DNA from 2 places in the Dehalobacter sp. genome. Region 1 is predicted to be linked to the other one. Evidence: a T-box and tRNA genes for the amino acid it is inferred to sense, from the RefSeq annotation. Region 1 holds a T-box; the other holds one or more tRNA genes.
The links. A T-box is a leader RNA that pairs with one kind of tRNA and senses whether it is charged. The one in region 1 lies ahead of thrS (threonine--tRNA ligase), so its partner is inferred to be a tRNA-Thr.
Positions count from the first base shown of each region.

Region 2: it has a tRNA-Thr gene. The T-box ahead of thrS (threonine--tRNA ligase) is inferred to sense a tRNA for this amino acid. The anticodon was not compared.

Region 1 is NZ_JAPDHR010000030.1:32,277-41,436, forward strand. It holds gene OKX56_RS09405 (3'-5' exoribonuclease YhaM family protein) at 1-652, opposite strand, end outside; gene thrS (threonine--tRNA ligase) at 749-2,674, opposite strand; T-box leader at 2,756-2,998, opposite strand; gene OKX56_RS09415 (putative sporulation protein YtxC) at 3,050-3,883, opposite strand; gene OKX56_RS09420 (hypothetical protein) at 4,005-4,649, opposite strand; gene OKX56_RS09425 (YkvI family membrane protein) at 4,817-5,902, shown strand; gene OKX56_RS09430 (ArsR/SmtB family transcription factor) at 6,018-6,347, shown strand; gene OKX56_RS09435 (cyclase family protein) at 6,384-7,016, opposite strand; gene OKX56_RS09440 (sensor domain-containing diguanylate cyclase) at 7,003-7,944, opposite strand; gene OKX56_RS09445 (demethoxyubiquinone hydroxylase family protein) at 8,530-9,030, shown strand.
Region 2 is NZ_JAPDHR010000052.1:42,186-51,345, forward strand. It holds gene OKX56_RS12810 (hypothetical protein) at 1-758, shown strand, start outside; gene OKX56_RS12815 (radical SAM protein) at 866-1,855, shown strand; gene OKX56_RS12820 (hypothetical protein) at 1,999-2,130, opposite strand; gene OKX56_RS12825 (hypothetical protein) at 2,169-2,528, opposite strand; gene OKX56_RS12830 (RNA polymerase sigma factor) at 2,781-3,341, shown strand; gene OKX56_RS12835 (DUF4367 domain-containing protein) at 3,334-4,074, shown strand; gene OKX56_RS12840 (hypothetical protein) at 4,163-4,591, shown strand; gene OKX56_RS12845 (hypothetical protein) at 4,698-5,153, shown strand; gene OKX56_RS12850 (hypothetical protein) at 5,153-5,524, shown strand; cyclic di-GMP riboswitch class I at 5,806-5,894, shown strand; gene OKX56_RS12855 (helix-turn-helix transcriptional regulator) at 5,991-6,317, opposite strand; gene OKX56_RS12860 (sigma factor-like helix-turn-helix DNA-binding protein) at 6,870-7,292, shown strand; tRNA gene OKX56_RS12865 (tRNA-Thr) at 7,568-7,643, shown strand; gene OKX56_RS12870 (hypothetical protein) at 8,014-8,457, opposite strand; gene OKX56_RS12875 (hypothetical protein) at 8,695-9,081, opposite strand.

The sequences.
Region 1 (9,160 bases):
TTTCAATTTTCTTGATTCCTTGAACAATATGGCCTAGCAGCTGCCCCTCAACTGTATATTCCGTAGCGATCCCAAGGGCATTGGCATCAATTTCATCAAGCTTGGCAACATCGTGCAGCATGATCCCGGCATAAAGAAGATCTTTATCCAGGAAAGTATAGACATCCGCTAGTTTTTCTCCAGCTTTAAGCATTGTCAGCGTATGATACAGCAGTCCCGACCTTAAGGCATGATGATTCTGCACAGCAGCCGGATGAATCAGCAGTTTCTCTCCGGCTTCTGTCAGGAGAAGCTGGACTGTTTCTCTTAGTTTGACATTCTCCATCCCGGAGAGGTATTGCAGAAGCTCAGCGTACATTGCTTCCGGACTATACGGTGCAACAGGTATAAACGCATTAATGTCAACTTGATCGTCCTCAACAACTGCACGGATTTTATCGATCTTAACTTGTCTCTTGCCCTGCCATTCCGCAATACTGCCTTTGATCTTTACAAGCATATTGCTTTGATATAGTGTTTCATCTTCCTGCTTGCAGTCCCACATCCTTGCGGTTATTTCCCCGCCGGCGTCACCTAAGACGATATCAAGATACCGGTTTCCGCCAGCCGTAGTCTTCGTTTCAACCCTGCGAATCAGGAAAAATGCGACCAAAGATTCTCCTGACTTCAACTCATTCCAATTCTTTTTCTCAGTCAAGTTACCCACCACTCTCCGGAATTTGTATTGTTTTCCGCTGGTCAATCCGATTTAGGCCTGATTGCCTGCAGGAATTTTTTTGGTGCTTATTTCGTCCAGAATCAAGGAAATAAGGTCTTCCAATTCCATGACGCTGGTCTTCTGCTCTCCATAACGGCGGACGGATACCGTACCCTCTTCGGCTTCCTTATCTCCGACGACCAAAGCAAAAGGTATTTTATCGGTCTGTACTTCCCTAATCTTATAGTTGATTTTCTCCCGGCGTTCATCAAGCGCGGCGCGGATATCCCGGTCCATAAGCAGTCCCTTAACTTTCTCAGCATAGGCGCTGTGCTTGTCACTGATCGGCAGAATGCGCACCTGCTCAGGCGAAAGCCAAACCGGGAAAGCACCGGCGTACTGCTCGGTCAGAAGTGCAATGAAACGCTCAATGCTGCCGTAAACGACCCTGTGAATCATGACAGGACGGTGTTTATCCCCGTCTTCCCCAATGTAGGTCAGGTCAAATCGCTCAGGCATCTGGAAATCCAGCTGGATGGTTCCGCACTGCCAGGTTCTGTCGAGACAATCCTTCAGGTGAAAATCAATTTTCGGTCCGTAGAAGGCTCCATCACCAGGATTAATTTTGTAATCCATCCCTTTAGCTTCCAGCGCTTCCTTCAGCGCATTTGTCGCCATTTCCCAATCCTGATCCGAACCCATGGAATCCTCCGGACGGGTGGAAAGCTCAACATGGTACGCAAAACCAAATATTTTATAAAAGTAATCAACTAAATTAATAACGCCGATGATCTCATCTTTGATCTGGGAAGGCAGCATAAAAATATGGGCATCATCCTGTGTAAAGTTTCTTACTCTCAACAAACCATGAAGGGCACCCGATAGTTCATGCCTGTGCACCAGACCTAGTTCTCCGCAGCGGATCGGCAGATCCCGGTAGCTGCGCAGTTTTGTCTTGTACATAATCATACCACCCGGACAGTTCATCGGTTTAACGGCATAGTCCTCATTGTCTATTTTCGTAAAATACATGTTTTCCTTATAATGATCCCAGTGCCCGGACTGCTGCCAGAGAGCTGTATTCAAAATGATAGGCGTTCTGATCTCGACATAGCCTCTTTTCTGGTGCTCTCTGCGCCAGAAATCTTCCAGCGTATTCCTTAAAACCATACCCTTCGGATGAAAGAACGGGAAGCCGGGACCTTCATCGTGCAGACTGAAAAGGTCAAGCTCCATCCCAAGCTTCCGGTGGTCACGCCTTTTGGCTTCTTCAAGCTTAAATAAATAATCATCAAGATCAGAGGTCTTGGCAAAAGCTAAACCGTAGATTCTCTGAAGCATTTTGTTTTTCTCACTGCCGCGCCAGTATGCACCAGCCAGGCTCTGCAATTTGAAGGCCTTCAATACCTTTGTTCCAGGAACATGCGGTCCGGCACAGAGGTCTGTAAAATTCCCCTGCGTGTACATGGATATTCTAGCATCTTCGGGGAGATCGTTGATCAATTGGACTTTATATTTTTCCCCTTTATTTTGGAAATAGTCAATCGCTTCTTCGCGCGCAACCTCACGGCGTTCAAACTTATAATCATTCTTCGCCAGTTTGCGCATCTCCTCTTCAATCTTGCCTAAATCCTCGGGGGTAAAAGTGTATTCAGAGTCAAAGTCATAGTAAAAACCATTCGCAATCGCGGGACCGATACCCAGAATGGTTCCCGGGAAAAGATTCTTCACAGCCTGAGCTAAAAGGTGAGAAGCTGAATGGCGCATTACTTCCAGTCCCTCTTCACTGTCAAGCGTAAGTACTTCTACGTTTGCGTCATCTTCTATCGGAAACGAGAGGTCTTTGACCTCCCCGTCCACCTTGCCTGCAACCGCGACCCTGGCCAGACCCTGAGAAATAGAAGCAGCCAATTCCAGAACAGTTGAACCCTGCTCCACTTGACGAACCGAACCATCCTTTAAGGTTACATTTAACATGATCCTATCACTCCTTGTTTTTATTCATGATTTATCCATTCAAACTTCTTTGGTATTAATACTAAAAAGCTCCCGTCCTTCTTATGGGACGAGAGCGATAGAAACCCGTGGTTCCACCCAAATTCAAAAATACGACCGCCTGCTATACCGGCAGCTAATTTTCCTTGGCATCCTTAACGCGGATAAACGTCCAGCCTACGCATATCATGTTCGGCGAGGAACTCGGAGGCGGTCTTTTCCCAAATATCGCAAAAATGCTCACAGCCCAGGGCATTTCTCTCTAAATGCGAACGATTAGGATACTGTCCTCTTCATCGTGCCTTCATTATTCCTTTTATATAGTCTTAGATTATACCACTTAAAGTATGTTGTCAATCAGTTGTCTTTACACAGGCTGCATCCCCGGCAATAGGTCATCTTATCACCAAAAACTTCCTGAACGATCCGGGCAATTCCGGACTGTTTTTCTGCTGCAACATGAACAATCAGGCGATTCGGAGAGCGTTTCAGCAAAACACTGATGGGGTGATCTTCGCTTTCAGCACTGGAATTTATCAGAACAGAATGGTTGTCATCGTAAAATGCCACTTCATCTTTGTGATTAATGACCATATGCATCGTATTTTTGTTATCCCGCTGGGATTCAAAAAATCTTTTCAGGAGTCGTACAAAGCTTTCATGCTCCTGCTGAAGGGCATAAACATTTACAGCACGTGCAATCTGTTTCTTTAATTCTCTCTTATATTGGCCCGATCTGAAATTCATAAATCCTTCCAGATCAATTTTTTGATGGTCATTCAAAAATTCCAGAATGGACTTTACCAGGATTCTGTTTCTAAGCCGAAGAAAACCAGTCTCTGCCTGGTCATTCAGATATCCGGCAACCTTTGGATAAGCCTCGTCGATTTCGCTCCCGAACATGTTGAAGTCATCTTTTAATTTTTTTCTGATATAACGTTCTTCCCATCCCTGAAGAACAACGCTACCCAGTGCATGGGCAATATAGTACTGAACGATTTTGACGGTAAGCTCATTCCGGACATTTTTCCCCTTCAAATTGGCATAAATGAAGCTGACCAGATAGTTTGGCTCATGGCAGACTTCAGATATTTCAATCGGCAGCCCGTCTTTATGGTACAAATCGTATACTGCTTGAGAAAGCTCTTCTTTATAATCAGAAGTCCCAACTTCTAAATAATAATCATTCAAAAGAAAAATCCCCCCCTGGAAATATATGCATCATCCTTCCTAATATTTCCGGTAAGGAATTTTCTTATTCTTATCTATTCTTATATATTCTTATATTGGTTAGGATTACATTGTTTCTTGTCTAATTAATATTTTTTCTGCCGCTTAAATAAACAATAAGGCCAATCAGCAGCAAACTAACCGCCATGATCCCGAATTGTACATATCTGGTTAAGTACAGGAATTCTGTCACATTCTTAACATCGATATCCCCTGCCAGAACAGCATACGTCTTTCCGCCGGCATCCTTCACTTCCTGGTAACTCGATACGAATGTCCCCAGTGAAGTCGTGTGATACTCTCCCTGGACAACTTTGCCCTTCAGCGTGTTCTCTACTGCCGACGAGGCGTTGTTCTCCAATTGTCCCAAAGCCAAATGTGCCGGGTCATCCTCCGCCCTCGCATCAACGACGAAAAACCATACCTTATTCTGCTCATCCTTGTACAACATGTAAATATTTTCGAGCTGGTGCTCTGTCTTTAACTGCATCAGCTTCGCCCGAAGTTCTCCGTAATAAGCATTCTGCTGATTCTGCGTTTGAATAAGCTCCTGCAGTTTTTCGTTATCAAAATCAGCCACGGCCAGAGTAAGCGTGTTGCTGACCCGTTGGCCTGCCAAATCTACTGCGAGCTGTTTGGCTCGGAAATTTCCTACCCCCGTGACAATAATCAGGCAAAAAACAGCAATGATGATGACAGCATATATTTTTTTCTTTTCCGGTGACATTTTTACCCCCCATAAGCATTCAAACTAATTCCCTTGTGCCTATATTATTCTACACCATTATTACCTATTCTGCATGCGTTGAAGTTCATTTCCAGAGATATTTAACATAATAATCTTTAAGGATATTGTTCCTGGAACCCTATGTTCAGAGGGAAAGCAGGTGAAGTATGAAAAATACAAAACAGTTTTCCACAGTTTCAATTGCTGCCGCCTTCATCGGAACAATTGTCGGAGCAGGGTTTGCGACCGGACAGGAGGTTCTCCAATTCTTTACTGTATTTGGAATAAAAAGTTTTGCCGGTATCGCCGTGTGTACTGTCTTATTTTGTTATTTTGGGATTCTCATCATGCGGATATCCAGAGAACAAAATGCCGATTCGCACCTGGAACTGGTCAGATTCACATTTGGGAAACCTCTTTGCATTTTGATGGATTGGTTTATTACCTTGAGCTTCTTGGGTGTCCTGATCGTCATGGCTGCAGGATCCGGCGCTGTCGTTGAAGAGCAGCTTGGCTTTTCCCCACTTCTAGGCAGTATTACCGTTATTCTGCTTTCGTTTCTCACCGTCATTTCCGGGGTCAGAAACGTCATACGCGCAATTGGTTTGGTTGTACCTTTTTTGCTCCTTGCCGTCTTCAGTGTTGCTATAATCTCGATTGTCCTCGATCCAATCACGCCATCCAAAATTGCACTGCTCGGATCGTTAGAATCTCCGACAGCATCCCATTGGTCTACTGCCGCCATTCTCTATGTTTCTTATAATATTGTACTTTCTGTAGCTATCCTGTCCCCTTTAGGTGTGGAAGGCCGGAGTGAAAAGAGTCTTGTTTGGGGCGGCCTGCTGGGTGGTCTTGGGTTGGGCGCCGGGATTCTGGCAATTAATCTGGCAATCATCTGCGGGTCTCCGGAAATTCTTCCTTTTCAGGTTCCCATGGTATTTCTCGCTACCAGACTGAATCCACTGGTAGGCTATGCTTACGGGCTAATTTTGCTTTTGGAAATTTATACAACTGCCGTAAGTATTCTCTACGGCTTTACAGCCAGGATTGCTTATGATAACAAGCAAAGGATTCTTGGTGCTACCCTTGCTTCCATCGGTGCAATTATCGCTGCCCAGTACGGTTTTTCCGCGGCAGTCTCTGCCATATATCCTTTGATCGGATTTGCCGGGTTGATCTTCCTCGGAGGGCTGTTGTTTACGCAGTTCAGGGATAGCTTCAGCAGTTTATTCAAACCTGGAAAATTTAAATGACTTTTGGGGTTCGTATTGACAGCCCCCAACAATACTTAGTATTATAAATACGTACATATGCATATATGTGCATATGTACAGTCCTGATTATATTTTTCTTTGGGAGGCCGTTAAAATGTCGGTATTTCACGCTCCTGCCCCGGAACAGCCCCAAAAACATATTCCAGGTATAGAACTATCCCTGGAACTGGCAGACTTTTATAAGGTATTTGCGGATTTCTCCAGAATACGTATCCTTTTTGCACTACTGGATAATGAGCTGTATGTGAATGAACTGGCGGAAATTTTAGGTATGAGCCAATCTGCCGTCTCCCACCAACTAAGGATTCTCCGGCAATACAAATTAGTCAAGGTGCGCCGGGCTGGCAAGACAAGTGTTTATGCTTTGAGTGACGACCATGTTTATCGGATATTGACCCAGGGACTCGAACATCTTTCTCCCTGATTGATTGGTTATAGGGTATAGGTTCTAAGTTATAAATTATAGATTGATGCCTTCGATCAAAACTGCTCTTACGGGACTGCCGTCGCAGTCTTTTATTTTTAAAGGCAGTGCAACAAGAAAGTAATCTCCCTCATTAACTTCCGATAAGTCTAGTCCTTCTAATACAGCACTGTTTCCGGAAAGCAGAATGGTATGACTTGAATAAGCGCTGCTCGTAGAATCATCAATGGACAAGTAATCGATCCCAACCAATTGTACCTTTTTTGCTGCAAGGTATTCAGCGGCTTCGGAAGAAAGATAAGTATACTCCGGTTGAAACATAGGGTCCTTTAAAAAGCCTGAGTTCCGGGTTTTCAATAAAACCCTGTCCCCTTCCCGGATTCCTTTGGGGATCAGATGGTCAGGCAGGATACTCCCCGCAGCCGCCACTTCGATTACCCTGGCCGCTCCGATAAGCAACTCCAGAGGAATCCTATCAACAGATCCTCCTCCTGTCAGGCAATGAGACGGCGCATCAAGATGGGTTCCACAATGGGAGCCCATCGAAAGCATCGAAAGACAATATCCATCCTTGTCTAGGGAATACACAGGTTCTGATTGAAACGGCGGATCCCCGGGATAAGAAACCATTCCCGGAAAAAGCGGGATCGTTATATCATGGATTACCATTACAAACTCCAATATCTTCAACTAATTCGTTTCCTACGACAATTCTGTTCCGGCCTGTGTTTTTAGCCTCATAAAGTGCATCATCCGCTCTTTTAAATATGTCATCAACACCGAGGTCCAGTTCTTTCTTTTCAGCAATTCCGATGCTGACAGAAACCTGGATCTTTTCGGTATTTTCCATTTCTACGACGACATCCAGGACTTTCTGTTGAATTCTCTCTGCCACCGTTTGGGCCATCATAAGGTCGGATTCTACTGGAATCACCGCGAATTCCTCTCCCCCGATCCGGGCCAGGACATCCATCTCACGCAAAACAAGCTTAAATGCCTTGACGACCTCTTTCAGCACGCGATCACCAACCAGATGGCCATACTGATCATTCACGCTTTTAAATTTATCAATGTCAATTAAAAGCATCGTAAAATTCCGCTTATATCTCTCCGAGCGCGAAAATTCCTCCTGCGCTTTTTGCATAAAAGCAAGTCTGTTGTCAATACCCGTCAGAAAGTCTGTGGTTGCCTGGTACAGCAATTCCTTCTCCAACTTTTTCCTGACAGTTATATCCAGAACAATCATGATTAGATGAATGACATTGTCCCCGCTGTCACAAACTGTGGATAAATTGATTTCGGCCCATAAGGACTGTCCGTCTTTGCATCGGAATTGTTTCTCACATTTCTTCCACGCGTCTTTGCCCTCCCATACTTCCCTGCAATGCATAACACTCTCTTGCCGCTCCTCTGGCACAATCGAATCAAAAAGGGTTAACCTTTTTAACTCTTCCTGTGAAAAACCAGTCATCTGGCACAGGGTCGCATTTACATAGTGATAATGCCCATCCTGGTTCAGCAAGGCAATTCCTGCGGCTGCATTATTTATTACCCCACGGTACAACGCTTCACTTTGCTTCAAGGCATTTTCTATCATTCGTTTTTTATGAATCTCCTTATGCATCCCCACATTTAAAGCAAAGGAGAATATAAACAAAATAATAATGATTAGCAGCCAAAAAAACAGCTTATCATTATCCCCAATAAACAAATAGACAATAACAAAAGCTCCGATTATACAGGCATTATACAAAAAAAGTTTTCGTCTCCAATTATCCTTATACCGATTGATCTTGTCCATAATTCCTTTTTATCCCATTTTTTATTTTTTGTGGAAATATTTTTGATATTAATTCTTGAAAATAATTTAATATCCTTTATTTTTTTTTGATCATTTCTGGAATATTTTAGGTAAAATTTGTCGTGATTGTGTCAAAAATGCAAAATATTTAATAACTGATCTGGCTCGATTCTGCAAACCATTCGGGCTAATAGGACTAATGGGCTATTTATCCGGGACTTTGGTCCTTTTTCCTAGGACCTTTATACTATTTCCATTACATCATAACGCAAATGCCCGTTAATTAAAACCAGAAAATTTTCAAAGGATGGTTCTTGTACCTTACTTTTCCAGCCGATATAATTGATCTATCATTGATAAATAAAGGGGGAAGATTAATCAATGGCTAATTACATGATCCGAGGAGCAGTTGAACCCCAGGAAATTTTCTTCCGCGCAGATAATATTGACCCTGCCCAGCTCACAATGATCCGCAAGGGTCTGAGAAAACTGCATACTTTTGAGATCATGGCCGTCAATATTTATAAATTTCAGATTGCTGGCGCTTCAAACGATCTGAACAGACTGATCATTCAGGCCATGGCCAATGAGATGACCCATGTCCAGGATTATCAGATCAAACTTTATGAATATGGCTGGAGCCCAAGCCCTTTACGGTGGTTATTCTGGCTTGTTGGAATGTTCATTGGTCTTTTCAGCCGCCTGCGGGGAGAAAAATCCATGCTGAATGCCGGGATCTGGACAGAACAAAAAGCCGTGGCCGACTATCAGAAAATCATCAATTCAGCGAAATGGGAGCCCGAAACACTCGCCGTAATCCAAAAGAATTTAAGTGATGAGTATCACCATATCGAAACTTTACAGAAGCATTTAAATGCCTAGCAGACCGATTTCTATATCCCGTTAAGAACAATGATAGCTTTGCTCGGGCTAGTCTCCGTAATGGATGGCCGCTTTCGGCTCTTGTGCCCTCCCTGGCACAAAGAGCTGCGCTATGCAATCCATGCTCCGC
Region 2 (9,160 bases), on a different contig from region 1:
GATTGAAAAAATTGCTGTTTGCCTTTGTTTCATTAAGCATCCTGCATGCTTCAATAACTCAAGACCTGGTTCTTGACAACAATCATCCGGATGGGCCCAAAGCCAAGGAGGGCAAATACTCCAAGGCTTTGGGTCTTAAGTTTTCCTTGCAGCCCGAAAAAGCTTTCGCATGGGTGGAATGGTCATGGCCTAATTCCGGATGGAGCAATTATGGAAATTACGGCGCTTATACCGATGTCTACAACAATACTTACGGCAATTATGTAAATTGGAACGCCAATTACTCGAATGCCGGTGTTTGGGAAAACCACACGCAATGGGAAAACCATACCGAAACATGGAGCCAATATTCGAATTGGACGGCTTATTCTAATTACAGCAACTACAGCAACTATGGCAACTATGGTGATTGGGGCGCTTACAGCAATTATTCCAATTATAGCGATTGGAATAACTGGACACCGCCCCCCTCGGTTGTGGCCAGCGTGCAGGCCGTCGCCTTTCCTAACACCACAATCCAGATTACAGCTACAACGACCGGGAGCACTACTTCCGTCACCGCGACCAATTCCTTAAATTCAACAGTCATTGCTTTTACAAATACCGGAGGAAATACATGGATGGGATCTTTTGCGATTCCCGCCGGGACAACTGTCCAGCCGATAACTTTTTATGTTACCGCCAGCAACAGTTCAGGATCAAGCAATGCCGTTGCCATCACAAATGTGAAACACTTTCAAAATGTCATTACCCGGTAAATGAAAGCTTGATTGTTATTTTTTACTGTCCAAATATTTTAAGATATCTATTTCTCCTTCTTCATTACAATATGTGCCGCCAGTGGCGCGGCGGAATGGAGGTTCCTATGAATATCATGTTAAATAATTACTGCAACTTGAAATGTTCCTATTGCTTTGCCAACTGTGATCCAAAGAACAAGGTCGATATTTCCGATGATAATTATGGTTATATAATCGATTTCTTTAAGAAATCGGCGCATGCTGATTTAAGGCTGCTCGGGGGAGAGCCGACACTGCATCCGAACTTTGAAAAGTGGGTGAATCAAGGAATAGATGATCCATTTTTCCGGAGAATCCAGATTTTCACCAATGCTATTGCTTTAGATAATGCCTTGAGCCGATCCATTGTGGATAATAAGGTTTCATTCTTGATTAATTTGAATGGGCCGGATGTAATCGGTGAGCATCTATATAAAAGGACAATAGGCAATGTAGAAAACCTGGTATTCGAATATCGCAGAAAGAATATCGAACCCCAGGTTACGCTCGGCATTAATATCTTTGAGCCGGACTTTCAATATCAATATATTATTGAGCAAAGCAAGAGACTAAAATTAAAGACCATCCGGTACAGCATTACCGTACCCTCGGATAATAACCAGAAGGGCAGTCTTGAACATTATGAAAGTTTTGTTCCCGGATTAGTTGACTTTTTAGACGATTGCCATAGAAACGGGATTTCTCCCCATGTTGATTGCAATAATCCGCCTAAGTGTATCTTTTCCAATGAGCAGCTTGTGAATTTCATCTACTCGGGTTTTGATCTGATTCACAAGGGAATCTGTTCGCCGGTTATGGATATAAGGCCCGACTTAAGTGTCGCACGGTGTTTCGTTTTTGAAGATTATCTAAGCGTAAATATTAAAGACTTTAATACCGTTCAAGAGGTCAGCGATTTCTTTCTGCGTAAGATTGACAGTAGAAGATATAGCAATCCTCCGTTTAAGCAATGTTCCGGATGCAGGTTCTGGGAAGAAAAGAAATGTATCGGCGGTTGTTTGGGGTATAGTGTCAGGGGAAAGTTATCTGCATGCAATAGCAGAAACTTTTCTTAAGGAAATTGTAGAATTACTTCTTGCTAAAGGTTGAAAAATATAAAAGGGGGGGACTAATAAAAATTGTTGAAGCAGTGAATCAATTGATTATAATATAGATAAGCAATTTTTTTCCGTACCAGGGTTTTACCTTGGTACTTTTTTTATATAATCTGCTCTTTTTTCTTTGAATAGAATATTCCCGCTGAAAAGATTACTAACGCAACAAATATAACGGTAAACATAGAAACGCCAAAAGCTTTACCGCCTCCTAATGCGATACCTATATTGTCCATTTTATTTCACCTCCAGTCTGTTTTCCCCACCCTTAAAATTAACTTTCTGGTTTCTTTATGAACATGGATAAAAGTAAAACTAATCCTACAGCAATAAGGAATTTATTACTTGTTTTGCTAGTGGATTTTGTGCCTAAACTTTCCTTGGCCTTTTCTATGGCCTTTTCAGCATAATTATAATGAGGCTCCTGAATTTGGCTTGGATCAACTTTATCCGGGTCATTTTCAACGAGATATTTGATCCTTTCTTCATCACTAAGAGTAACAAAATGAGTTAATCCAGCCTCGATTATATTGCTAATTGGAATGCCTGTTTTCTTAGCACACTCAATCAGGTGATCATTGATTCTAACACTATGTACTGAACGATCAAGAAATTCTTCATTTATACTGCTCATATTTATTCCTCCCGAGGAAAATAATACCAACAAAATGATATTTAGTCAATATGATATTGTAAATTGTATTACAATTAACTATTTTTATATTACAATATCTTTGGAGGTTACTAGACGTTAAATCGACGGGGCAACTTAATTGCATTTTGTATGTTATAATTATCAATAATTAGAAAATATTGTCTTAAGCAAGAGGTTATTAAAAAATAATTGCAAGAGAACTAGAATCCCATTTGAAAGAAGAGAAAAGATATGCTGTTTATTCTTGCTGTGTTTGAAAATAAAGAACACCGAAGCCGGTTGGAAGCTTTATATAATGAACATGCTTCATTAATGTACAAGATAGCCTATAGAATCCTGAAAGATCAGCATCTGGCCCAGGATGCTGTTCAGGAAGCATTTATTAATATCTCTAAGAATTTTGATAAAATTATTAAAATTGACTGTAACAAAACAAGGGCATTATTCGTTATTATTGTTAGAAATGTTTCCATCGATATCTACCGGCTGAGGGAAAAGCAGACAGGCGTTTCTTATGAAGAGATTGAAGAAACTTTATCAGAACAGGGACCAAGTGTAGAAGAGATCCTTGTGAGTGCTGAGACTTTTGCTAAACTGGCAAAAAAGATGAAGGAACTGAATCCTTCTTATGCGGACATCCTTTCTCTGAAATATTTTTATAATTATAAAGATGAGGAAATCTCGCAGATGTTAAACATTACTCCGGAGAATACCCGGACCAGGCTTAGTCGGGCTAGAAAGAACCTGATTAAGCTATTACTGCAGGAACAGGAGGCGGCGAACCATGAGTGAGCATAAACCTGCAGAAGTGCATGCAAAAGAAAAAATGATGGAAGCTCTTTTTGAATATGCTGCTGCCTGCCACGTCGATAATATATTAGATGAAAATCCGGTTGGGGAGGATTCATCCCGTGAATTTACCCTTCCACCCGAATTTGACAAGAAAATGAAGAAAATGATAGCCCGCCATGACAGAAAAGGAACCTTAAAAGACATCAGAAAAAAGACAATAAAATATTTGCCTAAAGCAGCAATTTTTCTGCTGGTTTTAATAGGCAGCTTTACTATAATCGTAGCCAGTGTTGAGGCTCTGCGGGTTAAAGCAATAAATATTATCTATGATATGCAGAATCAGTTCACCAGCATTCGGACAACAGACGAAGATAACACAAAAATGCTTATCGACATACCGCAGGATTGGAACGGATATGTTCCCAATTATATTCCTCCCGGTTTTAGGATTGATAATTCGGAAGAAAGCAAGATGATGAAGATTATCAGCTATAAAAGCGGACAAGGCCAAAGCATCGTATTCACACAGTATTTAAATCTCAATACAGACCTGCGAATTGATACGGAAGGAGCTGCGGTCCAAAATATTACGGTTCAAAATAATGAAGCACTTTTATCCGAAAAACAAGGACTGATCAGTATCGTTTGGAAAGAAGAGTATTTATTTTCCCTAATAGGGGATGCGGATAAGACGGAAATGCTAAAAATGGCAGAAAGTATGAAGAAAAAATAAATTCAACATTTTTCCAAATGAAGTGTAACAAAACACCTCCCATTTTCGTTTATTTGGATGAAAGGATAAATGAAGGGAGGTGATTTTTATGAGGAAAAGGGTTTTTCTGCTCGTCCTGGTGATCATGCTTCTTTGTACAGCGCCTGTACAGGTATTTGCTCTGGAGACAAACTCTGAAAATGGTTTAGAAATGGGACCGTTATGGGTAAATATTACTTCATTCGTAAATGCTTCGGACATAACTGGCAGCGGGATATTTGAATTCGAGACAAGGCTTTATGCCCGTAGTAATATTGACAAAGTGGTTATTAATGCCAGTATCCAGCAATACAACAATGGAAGCTGGCAGACAATCAAAAGCTGGACAAGCACTTCCTACAGCAGCAGCGGGTCTATGTATCAAAATTGGGCCGTAATGAGCGGATATTACTACCGTTTAGTCTCAACCGGTCTAGTTTATCAAAATGATGTTTTGATGGAGCAAACTTCTTACACCGGACCGAGTTATTGGTATTAAGGTTTTTCTTTGTTAAATTTTATTCCTTAATCAGGCCAAAATTTCCTGATCACAGAAAAGGAGAATACTCTTTAATATTTAATTGAAAACGAAAGGTGGTTAAAAGATGAATAAAAAGAGAAATTTCTTTATTGTATTAGGGAGTGTATTAGTCTTATCCGCTGCAGTACTGGTCGCATTTAGTAGTAATGCTATTTCTGGTGAGTTACCCCAAAAAAGCAACAAATATCTTGAAGCAGAGACAAATGTGAAAAACTTGGCTATAAAAAGCTTTGATATTAATACAAAAAATGTAAAGATTGTTCTTAATAGCGATGTATTTAATGAAAAAAGTTCGACTGTGAGTGCCGATTTAGGGGAAAAACTAGTATCTGCCCTTACGATATTGACAGAAGATAAGATATTCATACCAGGTGATAAGGTTCCAGTATATTTTATCGAAGGAAATAGTGTAGTTTCAGTAGCAATTATGCATGCTGATGGAACCATCTCTCTAACGAAATTTGATATATCAAAAGAAGAACCAGTGAAAATTGATCATGTAACTAAGGAGGTAGAATAATGAGAAGAAAAGGTTTATTTGTTACTCTAACACTATCCTTTATATTATTATGTTCATCAGTTGCCTATGCTGCAAGTTTTTCTTATTGCTATGGTGTCTTCTATCATACTGATTCTCAAATACAGAGTTATGTCGTTACAGGTATTGATTCAGTAGTTGATAGTATACAACAAAAAGGTTGGTTATATATGGATGGGAACTATGTTCAATATAATATTAGTGGAAGCTTTAATAGTACTTATTCACAAACCCCCGTATTTTATTCTAATCCTGCTGGGTTGCAAGATTGGGATTTGGATGGTTGGCATACGGCAACTGATAATGGTATCACATTGGGATCACGTGACTCGATTTCTTACGCTGAAATATAGGTAATTTTGTATATCCGGATGGTGGTATGAAAATAGTTAAGGCTTCCTATGCAATGAAGTACTGGTAAAAGTAAAAAATTCTAAATAATAAAAGGCTGAAAGGCACAACCAATTAACGGAGGTGCCTCTCAGCAGCTCTCTTTTTGCCTATAATCAAAAAAAGTATTTAATTCCTGCTTGTAATTTGCTTCCCATTATAAAAGATGGAAGTTGAATAAAATTACAGAATGGGTTTTGAATAGTACGACGTTTTCGTACTACATTTGGATTATTATATAATCATACGATAAGGGCAAACCTGTCAAAAGGCAGGGACGCAAAGCCGCGGGTCTAAGGCATTAATTGGTGCTATGACAGCCGGGTTGCCGTAAAGGCGTATTGCTCAGCCCTTTTATGCGGCTGTTTTTTTGTGTCTAGATCTCGCAAAGACTTTTGCATACAAAAACAGTTAATTGTTTTTGTATGCTTATTTTGTTTCCAACAATGCTTTTAGCGTAGCTGTCAAAATCTTAAGGTCACGCTCATCACACAAACCGAGCAGCCGGATCAACTGTTCTTTTTCAGTATGTGCACATTTATTTTCAGGGAAAAAGATCATATCCGCGGATATCTCTAATTCCCGAATGAGTTGAAAAAGAATTGAATAGCTGGGTTTTTGGTTCTCATTCTCTATAGACATTAGGTAACGTGGCGTTATGTGTATCCGTTCCGATAACTGCTCCCGTGTAAGTCTTTTCGCTTTGCGGGCAGCTTTTATAATGCCGCCCAGTCTGTCAAAATCATTGTGATCCATTAGTTCACCTCCAATATCAGTTTACAGTTCCTATTTGGACAGGGGAACGAGATATTGCAGCTATATATTTAGGAACTAATAGAACACATTTTGTTAAAAACCATATTACTGGATTGCGCAACAATTAAATATATTAGGCGAACCCGCCAATAAAAAAAACGTTGAGTTTGGCGGGGATGTTTTCATGCTTAATTACCGACGCCTCTCCGGATTCACGTTCAGGGGGGATTTTTTATGCGAAAAAGAGCATACCGAAAAAGGAAGCCGCTATTTATGATCAGCGGCTTGGCGTGATGAAGCAGACATCTCTATTTATGTTTGCCCGATCATCAATACTGAATTGTTAAAAAAAGCTTTTTCTGCGCAAGGGGCAAGTCTGACCGGTTTGTAGAACTGTCAGAACCTAAAAATAAGAGCTTAAAATTCGCAAACGCTAATTTGGACTGTATCCAACTGGGCGTTTTTTGCTGTAAAAGAGAGATTTTTGTCGACTACCGCGCACCTCCCTCTGTTTTGGTTTTCTACCTTGAAAAAACCGAAACGGAGGTTTATATGAAAAGGATCAATTTACGGGATTACTACCCGGTTGATATACCTGATTTTTTTGTTGAAGTGACTGAGGAGGTTGCTGATCAGCTTAAACAGTTTAACCGAAAAGACCATGCAGACCATGAACGTAGGCGTGTGCATAAGGCGTATTATTCTCTTGATGCTGACGATGGTATTGAAAAGGATGTTATTCTGCTCGTTTTATCTCCGGAGGAAATCTATGAAAGAAAAATGAGCAATCAGGAGTTGTATGCCGCTATAAACAGCTTACCGGAAAAGCAGGCAAAACGTCTTTATGCTCATTTCTTCCTGGATATGAGCATAGCGCAAATTGCTTGGATAGAAAGGGTTGGCAAAAGCAGAGTATCCCATTCGATAAACCAGGCGCTGAAAAATATTGAGAAATTCTTAAAGAACAATTTATAAGGAGAAACAAACAGCTGAAAATCTGTTGATAGAGGGACTTGTTCTAACCCCCATAAATTGATCATTAATAATTGAATGCGAGTCTTATCTGATACTTTCCACAGGTTCTTTAAAAGTAAGGTCTAATCTGAATGCTTTTATATTCCTGCATTTCAGGATTCGACAGTTTCAGTTGAAATGTACTTAAAGATACTCTTAATAAGCAGGTCGGTGATTGTTTATAAGGAAGTAAGAAGTTATCATAATAAAAGGACGGCAGTCCCGTCCTCAAATATGCTGGCATAGCTCAGTTGGTAGAGCAGCTGATTCGTAATCAGCAGGTCGGGTATTCAAGTCACCTTGCCAACTCCATTCAATATAAAATCCTTAGAATCGTAGTGGTTCTAAGGATTTTATATTGTCTAGAAAACCACGCTTTCGACGCGTGGTTCCAAAAAGTTTTTAGATATACCCAGAAAAAAGTATCCTCCTTTGCTATAATAATGCGGGTTCTCCAACCGCACAAAGCACACAACCAGCCTTCTTACCGGTACACAGCAGACGGCGAAAGCCGGCTTAAAATCGGGAGTACAAGCGGACGGTTGGGGGTTTGGGAGAAACTCCAACAAACTGCTTTACGGCCAGAATGGGCGCGGAAAGCCTTTCTTGCGGCTATGAAATCGAGCGATAAGCAGTAACTTAACGATATTGATAAAGCAGTCTAGAACTTTTTTAATTGTCGTTATTTTTGTTTCTCAAGTTTAACCGTTGTAGTAGTCCCCAGAGCTGAAGCCTCGTAACTTAGTATTCCGTTTTGATATGTAATAGTTTTAGTACCAGCAGAAGATGCCAGCATAGCATTATTAGTTTTACTGTGGTCATTTTCCGAATCCCACTTATAAGGTTCATCCGCAGTTGTAGGAGCGACAAAAGAACCAGCCCAATAAAGAGATTTTGTGTCGCCATTATTACTTATCCAGTATATTTCAATAATATTACCGTTTATTGATGCGGCTTGATAAGAGTCCTTGGATTTACTATTTGTTTGTTTCCATTCACCTGCCAAGTTAGGTATTTGTTTTGAGGTGTTGCCATTGTTGATCGAGCTTGTCGGTTCAGAACCACACCCAGCTATTAGAGCTAAGAGCAACGCCACACAAAGGACAGTGATTGCCGCTTTTTTCATTTTCCTTATTCTCCTATTTTTGATTTCGGTAGTCATGTTCAGACTCATATATGTTAGCATTTGAAATGCTATTTTTGTGCCCACATTCTGTACACTGCCAAATGTATTTATGATCATCGAATCCTGATTGACCATTTAGGTATGCGTTGCAGCGATCGCACCACCAATCAACGTCGGGAAATCTTTCACCCATAACTATAATCAGTCCTTCCCAATATTCTGTAAGATACAAATGGGCTACGAAAGTTTTTTAATTTTTTCTATAAGTAAATCCCGCAACGGGTTGGAAATTGGAAGGTGATTGATATGATCAATAAGATCTTCTTTTGTTTTCTCACCTTTAGCGTAATCTGCTTCTATAACTTTCTCACAAATAAGTGGTAGTATCATTTGTGTGCCAGCATATGTCGTTACTGCACTAAGTAAAAGTGTAGCGATACCACCTTTTACTCCTCCAGGTCCGAAAGCTTTCAGAGCGTGTGAAATTGCTGGGCCTCCTTTATAGCTTGACATTTTTACCGCAAACTCAAAAATGGCATACGGGATCATAGCTGAAGTGGCTAAAGATATTATTGTATCTGAACCAATTAGAAAATTGAATTTCTTTTTTTCTTCTGCAGACATAATTGATATGTCCTCCTCCACCATATTTTTCATAGCTAACAGATTCACTTATATTATCTTCATCCGCCTTTCTCTTGGC